Regions from separate parts of the Acidovorax temperans genome, predicted to be linked through region 2. Evidence: riboswitches for the same ligand, from Rfam matches in the RefSeq annotation. Region 2 holds a riboswitch; the other holds the start of a gene.
What was found. Region 2 has a riboswitch for glycine ahead of gcvT (glycine cleavage system aminomethyltransferase GcvT). Riboswitches for the same ligand answer to the same signal wherever they lie in the genome.
Positions count from the first base shown of each region.

Region 1: linked by a shared signal. The riboswitch ahead of PQV96_RS20065 (D-amino acid dehydrogenase) and the one ahead of gcvT (glycine cleavage system aminomethyltransferase GcvT) in region 2 are both predicted to bind glycine.

Region 1 is NZ_CP117193.1:4,267,421-4,270,724, reverse strand. It holds gene PQV96_RS20070 (trimeric intracellular cation channel family protein) at 1-444, shown strand, start outside; gene PQV96_RS20065 (D-amino acid dehydrogenase) at 562-1,836, opposite strand; glycine riboswitch at 1,898-2,010, opposite strand; glycine riboswitch at 2,011-2,100, opposite strand; partial or broken gene PQV96_RS20060 (amidohydrolase) at 2,111-3,024, opposite strand; gene PQV96_RS20055 (AraC family transcriptional regulator) at 3,027-3,304, opposite strand, start outside.
Region 2 is NZ_CP117193.1:2,386,049-2,389,352, forward strand. It holds gene PQV96_RS11245 (TRAP transporter small permease) at 1-166, shown strand, start outside; gene PQV96_RS11250 (TRAP transporter large permease) at 163-1,440, shown strand; glycine riboswitch at 1,449-1,554, shown strand; glycine riboswitch at 1,568-1,693, shown strand; gene gcvT (glycine cleavage system aminomethyltransferase GcvT) at 1,741-2,907, shown strand; gene gcvH (glycine cleavage system protein GcvH) at 3,014-3,304, shown strand, end outside.

The sequences.
Region 1 (3,304 bases), 1.9 Mb from region 2:
TTTTGGGTGCAACATACCGAAATGCTTTGGGGCGTATTGGCCTTGTGCGTATTTGCTATGGTCTTCATGCGACAGCGGCATTTTGAAGTAACTGAAAGAACAATACTCTGGCCCGACGCGCTGGGCTTGGGACTATTTACTGCGACGGGAGTTCACCTCGCCTTGCAGTCACTCATGCCGCCAGTAGTCGCCGTCTTAATGGGCCTGATCACGGGTGTTTTTGGTGGTGTGCTGCGTGACATGGTTTGCAATGAAATTCCCACGGCTTTCAAAGACCACCGCCCCTACGCGGTGTGTTCTTTTGCTGGTGGCTGGACTTACGTGGTCCTTTGGACATTAGATGCTCCAGACTGGATGGCCTTACTGGGGTGCTTATTTGTTACTGTGTGCCTTCGCGCACTGGCACTGTGGCGCAACTGGCAACTGCCGGCTTGGCGGGCTTGAATGTTAAAAAACTATAACCAATGATGAGGTTGTTTAATTTTTTAGAAAATCACCAACTAAGTTAAGAAAAAAAGCAGTAGAGAGCCGCAAGACCCCTACTGCTTATTATTTTGAACTCTAAATGTTGCCAGCAGCAACTGCATGCAAGTTCATTGAATATCCTGATTTCTTTGCTGCAGCTTTGACGATGGTGTCTGACACCAGCTCAGCTGTCACGGCTGATAACGTCCAACCCAAGTGCCCATGCCCGGTGTTGTAAAAAACATTGGGAGTTCTACCTTGACCCACCCGAGGCATCATGTTGGGCATCATAGGGCGCAAGCCTGCCCAAGGCACTACAGAGCGTGTGTTAACGCGGGGAAAACATTGTTCCACCCATTCAATCAATGGGCGGATGCGGTCTGCGCGAATGTCACGGTTCACGCCATTGAATTCGGCAGTGCCTGCAACGCGGAAACGGTTGAGGCCTAAGCGGCTGGTGACCAACTTGGTTTCGTCATCCAGTAAGCTCACGGTGGGGGCACCCAATTGACTTTCTTCATCGTTCAAGTTGACGGTGATGGAGTAGCCTTTGACGGGGTAGATGTTCACGCGATCGCCTAGCTGAGCTGCAAAGTCACGGCTGCCCACTCCTGCACACACCACCACGCTATCAAAGGTATGCAGGCTTGGGGTGGCGTCTTGTTGTGTCACGGTGATGACAGCTTGTTGGCCATCGCTTTGAATCGACGTCACATCTTGACCATACAGCGTGTGCACGCCGAGTCGTGATGCCGCATTTGCTAGTCCATTGGTGAATTTGTGAATGTCTCCCGTGGAATCGCTCTCAGTGAAGTAGCCACCGTAGTAGGTGCCTGCCAATGTCGGCTCGATGGCTTTCATTTCAGCTGGGGTCACGGCATAGCGAGGTAGGCCCCCCTTGGCCAGCATGACTGACACTTTGCCTGCATGGTCGAACCCTTTTTTGTCACGGTAAATGTGCAGGATGCCTTCCTTCTTCAGGTCGAAATCAATGCCTTCTTCCTGCGCCCAAGTAAACAAGTGTTTGCGGGCTGCGACTGCTAAGCGAGCTGTCTCAACCGTGTTGCGCTCGTAATGGGGCATCGCAGCAATGAACTCTGCAAACCAGGAGAGTTTGTGCCACGTAGGTGCTGGGTTGACCAGCAGCGGCGCATCACTTTTGAGCATCCACTTTAGCCCTTTGAGGATGGTGGACCAATGCGTCCAAACTTCTGCATTAGATGCAGAGAGTTGCCCTCCGTTTGCGAATGATGTTTCCATCGCAGCATAGCGATGGCGTTCAAACAAGGTAACGGAAAAGCCGCGTTTTGCCAAGGCATAAGCTGTTGTGACGCCCGTGATGCCGCCGCCAATAACTGCGATTGTTTTCATAGTGAATGAGCTTTCAAAAACGTCAAAGTGTTGAGCACCAACAAGCCCTGTGCATGGCTGGTGCACCCCCTCTGTTTAGAACCTGAGAGATTCGTGGTCCATCGTGTTCAATGCAACCACTTGCTCCTGCGGTGTGCCGGGTGACTAAGACCAGCAACTCTTCAGAGATATCAACGATTCAAACCGGTCCTTTTGCCTGAGAGTTTCCGGGGTGGTTGCTCCTTCGGCGTCGCGATTTAACGCGATCTCTCCCGATCTGAATTTCATAAAAAAACTACGCCAGAAAGCGCTCAGTCAACGCGACCCAGAACGCAGCACCCACAGGTATGTTGCGGTCTTCAAAATCGTAATTGGGGTTGTGCACCATGCAGGCCCCGTGACCTCCGTTAGTTGCATCGCCATTCCCGATGAATAGATAGCTGCCTGGCACTTTGTCGAGCATGTAGGCGAAGTCTTCACTGGCGGTGAGCGGTTCAGTTTGGAGCACCACGTTATCTGCGCCTACCAACGCCACCGCCACTTCGCGGGCTATTCCCGTCTCAATAGGGGTATTGACCAGCACCGGGTAACCGGGCAAAAACTCGACTTTTGCGGTCACGCCAAAACTTTTCGCCTGTAACTCAACGAGCTCCACAATGCGATTGCGCAACAACTCTCGCACATCCCGATCCAGCGCCCGTACGCTAAGCTTTAACGTGGCGTTTTGGGGGATGACGTTGTTGACCACACCCGACTGAAAAGAGCCGACCGTGATCACGGCCATGTGCAGTGGGGGTACGTTGCGTGAAACGATGGTTTGTAGCGCCATGACAATTGCCGAACCCGCAACGACCGGGTCAGCACTCTGGTGCGGCATGGCACCATGGCCGCCTTTACCTTCAATGTGCACCAGAATGTTTTCGCTGGACGCCATGGTTGCGCCTTCGCGCAATAACAACTGACCTGGCCGAAAGCCCGGCAGGTTGTGCATGGCAAAGATTGCGTCGCAGGGGAAGCGGTCAAACAGGCCGTCTTCAATCATCTTGCGCGCCCCCCCAAGCTTTCTTCAGCGGGCTGAAAGATCAAATTCAGCGTGCCATCAAACGTGGTGGACTTTGCAATATGTTCGGCCGCAGCCAGCAGCATTGCGGTGTGTCCGTCGTGGCCGCAGGCATGCATCAAACCCGCATGGCAACTGGCATGGGGCAGCCTCAGTCCTGATCGGTGTGCGTTTGCAGCCAGGCAAGTGGCGGCATGCCGACGCGGTGGGTGAAAGCGCGGGTAAGCGCTACAGCGCTGGCGTAACCCACCATGGGCGCAATGGACTTGAGCGGCTTGCCTCGTTTGAGCAAACCCTTGACTACTGTGATGCGCCAGGCCGTGAGGTAGTCGAGCGCGGTCAGGCCCGACACCTCTCGAAAGTGATTGGCAAAGCGTGCGCGCGACATGCCTGCGGTTTCGGCCAACGATTCCAGCGTCCATGCATGGC
Region 2 (3,304 bases):
CTGGGACTACGCCAAGCGCGGCGGTGTGCAGACCATGGCGGGGCTGGAATCGGTGTCCATGTTCTGGGCCTATTTGGCGCTGCCCGTGGGTGGGCTGTTCAGCGCCGTAGGAATCATCGGCAACTGGGTTGACCCCCAACGCCAGGAACTGGAGACAGCGCAATGACCACCACCATGCTTTTCACCATGGTGTTGTGCTTTGCACTCACCGTCTCGGTGGCCGTGTCCATCGGGCTTGCGTCCATTCTGGGCATTCAGGTATCCAACGCCAACATGCTGATCTCGGTGAAGGAAATGTTCGCCTCGATCAACAAGTTTCCGCTGGCGGCCATTCCATTCTTCATCCTCGCAGGCAACCTGATGGAAACCGGCGGTATCTCACGCCGCCTGGTGGAATTTGCCAAGAGCATTGTGGGCGGCGTGCAAGGCGGCCTGCCCATGACCTGCGTGCTCACCTGCATGATCTTTGCGGCGGTGTCGGGCTCGTCGGTGGCCACCACGTTTGCGATTGGCGCCATTTTGATTCCTGCGCTCATCAAGCACGGCTACCCCACCAGCTACGCAGCAGCCCTGCAGGCCACCAGTGCCGAGCTGGGCGTGATCATTCCACCCTCCATCCCCATGATTCTTTACGGCGTGAGCGCCGAAGTGTCGATTGGCGAGCTGTTCATCGCGGGCTTTGGCCCCGGCATCCTCATCAGCCTGGCGCTGATGGCGTTTGTGTGGGTGTACTGCAAGATCAAAGGCTGGGGCAAGAACGATGGAGATGGGCGCCTGTCCTTTGGCAAGGCCACCTTGCAGGCGGGCTGGGCGCTGCTGATGCCCGTCATCATCCTGGGCGGCATCTATGGCGGCGTGTTCACCCCCACCGAAGCCTCGGCCGTGGCGGTGTTCTATGCACTCCTCGTGGGCGTGGTGATCTACCGCGAGATCAAGGTCAAAGACCTGTACGCCATCCTGCGCAAGTCGGCTCTCTCGTCGGCCGTGATCATGTTCATCATTGCCAACGCCGGGCTGTTCGCCTTCCTCATCACGCGCGCAGGTGTGCCCGATGCGATTGGCCGCTGGCTTGAAGCCGTGCTGCAGTCGCCCACCATGTTCCTGCTGGGGGTGAATGCTGCGCTGTTCATCATCGGCATGTTCATCGAGACCAGCGCCGCCATCATCGTGCTGGCGCCCATCCTTGCGCCGGTGGCGATGCACTTTGGTGTGGACCCGGTGCACTTCGGGCTCATCATGGTGGTGAATCTGGCGCTGGGCATGATCACGCCGCCCTTCGGCGTGAACTTGTTTGCGGCCTGCACGGTGGCCAGGATTTCGCTCGATCGCATCGTCGGCCACCTGCTGCCGTTCGTGGGCGTGATCCTGGTGTGCCTGCTGGTCATCACCTATGTGCCATCGATCTCGTTAGGGCTGCGCGACCTGGTCTACGCAAAGTAGGCTTACAATCGCGGCCGTCAGGAGAGAGTGCCCCACCTTCGATGAAGGCAGCGCGGCACCGCCGAAGGCGCAGGCAGCAGCCGAACGCTCAGGCAAAAGGACTGACAACCGCCCGCAGTGATGCGGGCGTTCCCTTGCTGGAGAGAGATGGCTCGCACAGTGCGTGATGAAGCCATCCACCGAAGGAGCAAACCGCACGGCCAGCCAAGGCGCTGCGGTGAATCTCTCAGGTAAAGCGGACAGCAGGGCAAATTCCGTAACCCACCGGGTTGCGGCCCCCATTTGCCCTGGAGTCATCCCATGTCCGCAGCCTCTTCCGCACCTGCCACGCCAGCCGCTCCCCTGCTCACCACACCGCTGAACGCCCTGCACATCAAACTGGGTGCCCGCATGGTGCCGTTTGCCGGTTACTCCATGCCCGTGCAGTACCCCGCTGGCCTGATGGCCGAGCACGTACACACCCGCACCGCTGCAGGCCTGTTCGACGTGTCGCACATGGGCCAGCTCAAGCTCATCGGAGCGGATGCTGCTGCCGCGTTTGAAACCCTGATGCCCGTGGACGTGATCGACCTGCCCGTGGGCAAGCAGCGTTACGGCCTGCTGCTGACCGACGAAGGCACCATCATCGACGACCTGATGTTTTTCAACCAGGGCGTGGTGGATGGCGAGCCTACGCTGTTCGTCATCGTGAATGGCGCGTGCAAGGTGGGTGACATTGCCCACATCCAGGCGCGCATCGGCCAGCGCTGCAAAGTGGTGCCCATGCCCGACCACGCGCTGCTGGCGCTGCAAGGCCCGCAGGCAGCCACGGCCCTCGCCCGCCTGGCACCCGGTGTGGAAAAGCTGGTGTTCATGACCGGTGGCGCATTCAGCATCGCAGGCTGCGACTGCTTTGTAACCCGCAGCGGCTACACCGGTGAAGACGGTTTTGAAATCTCGGTGCCCGCCGCACAGGCCGACACCCTGGCCCGCGCCCTGCTGGCCCAGCCCGAAGTCAAGCCCATTGGCCTGGGCGCTCGCAACTCGCTGCGCCTGGAAGCCGGCTTGTGCCTGTATGGCAACGACATCGACACCACCACCACGCCCCCTGAAGCTGCGCTGAACTGGGCCATTCAGAAGGTGCGCCGCACCGGTGGTGCCCGTGCAGGCGGCTTCCCCGGCGCCGACAAGGTGCTGGCCCAGATCGACAACCCCGCCACGCTGCCACGCAAGCGCGTGGGCCTGGTGGCGCTGGAGCGCGTGCCCGTGCGCGAACACACCGAACTGCAAAGCGAAGGCGGCCAGAAGATTGGCGAAGTGACCAGCGGCCTGCTGGGCCCCACCGTGAACGAACCCATCGCCATCGGCTATGTCACACCCGCCTTCGCAGCGGTGGGCACACGCGTCAACGCCATGGTGCGCGGCAAGGCCGTGCCCATGGAAGTGCGCGCCATGCCTTTCGTGCCCGCCAACTACTTCCGCGGATAAGCAGCCCAGCGCGCCCCCACCGGGCGCAGAACGGCCCGCCACAAAACGGGCCAAGCCGCTTACATTGCAGATTCCTAAACTTTTTCAATTGCTTGAGGAGCTCCCCATGACCGTCAAATTCTCCAAAGACCACGAGTGGATCAACGCTGCTGATGCCAACGCCGCTGTGGTGGGCATCACCGTGCATGCGCAAGACGCGCTGGGCGACGTGGTGTTTGTGGACCTGCCCGAAGTGGGCAAGACCTTCGCGCAAGGCGAAGTGGCTGGCGTGGTCGAGTCGGTGAAAGCCGCTGCAGACGTGTACATGCCCGTCACCGGCGAAATCGTGGAAGTGAACGAAGCCCTGCGCGCAGACCCATCCCTTGCCAACAGCGACCCGCTCAACGCTGGCTGGTTC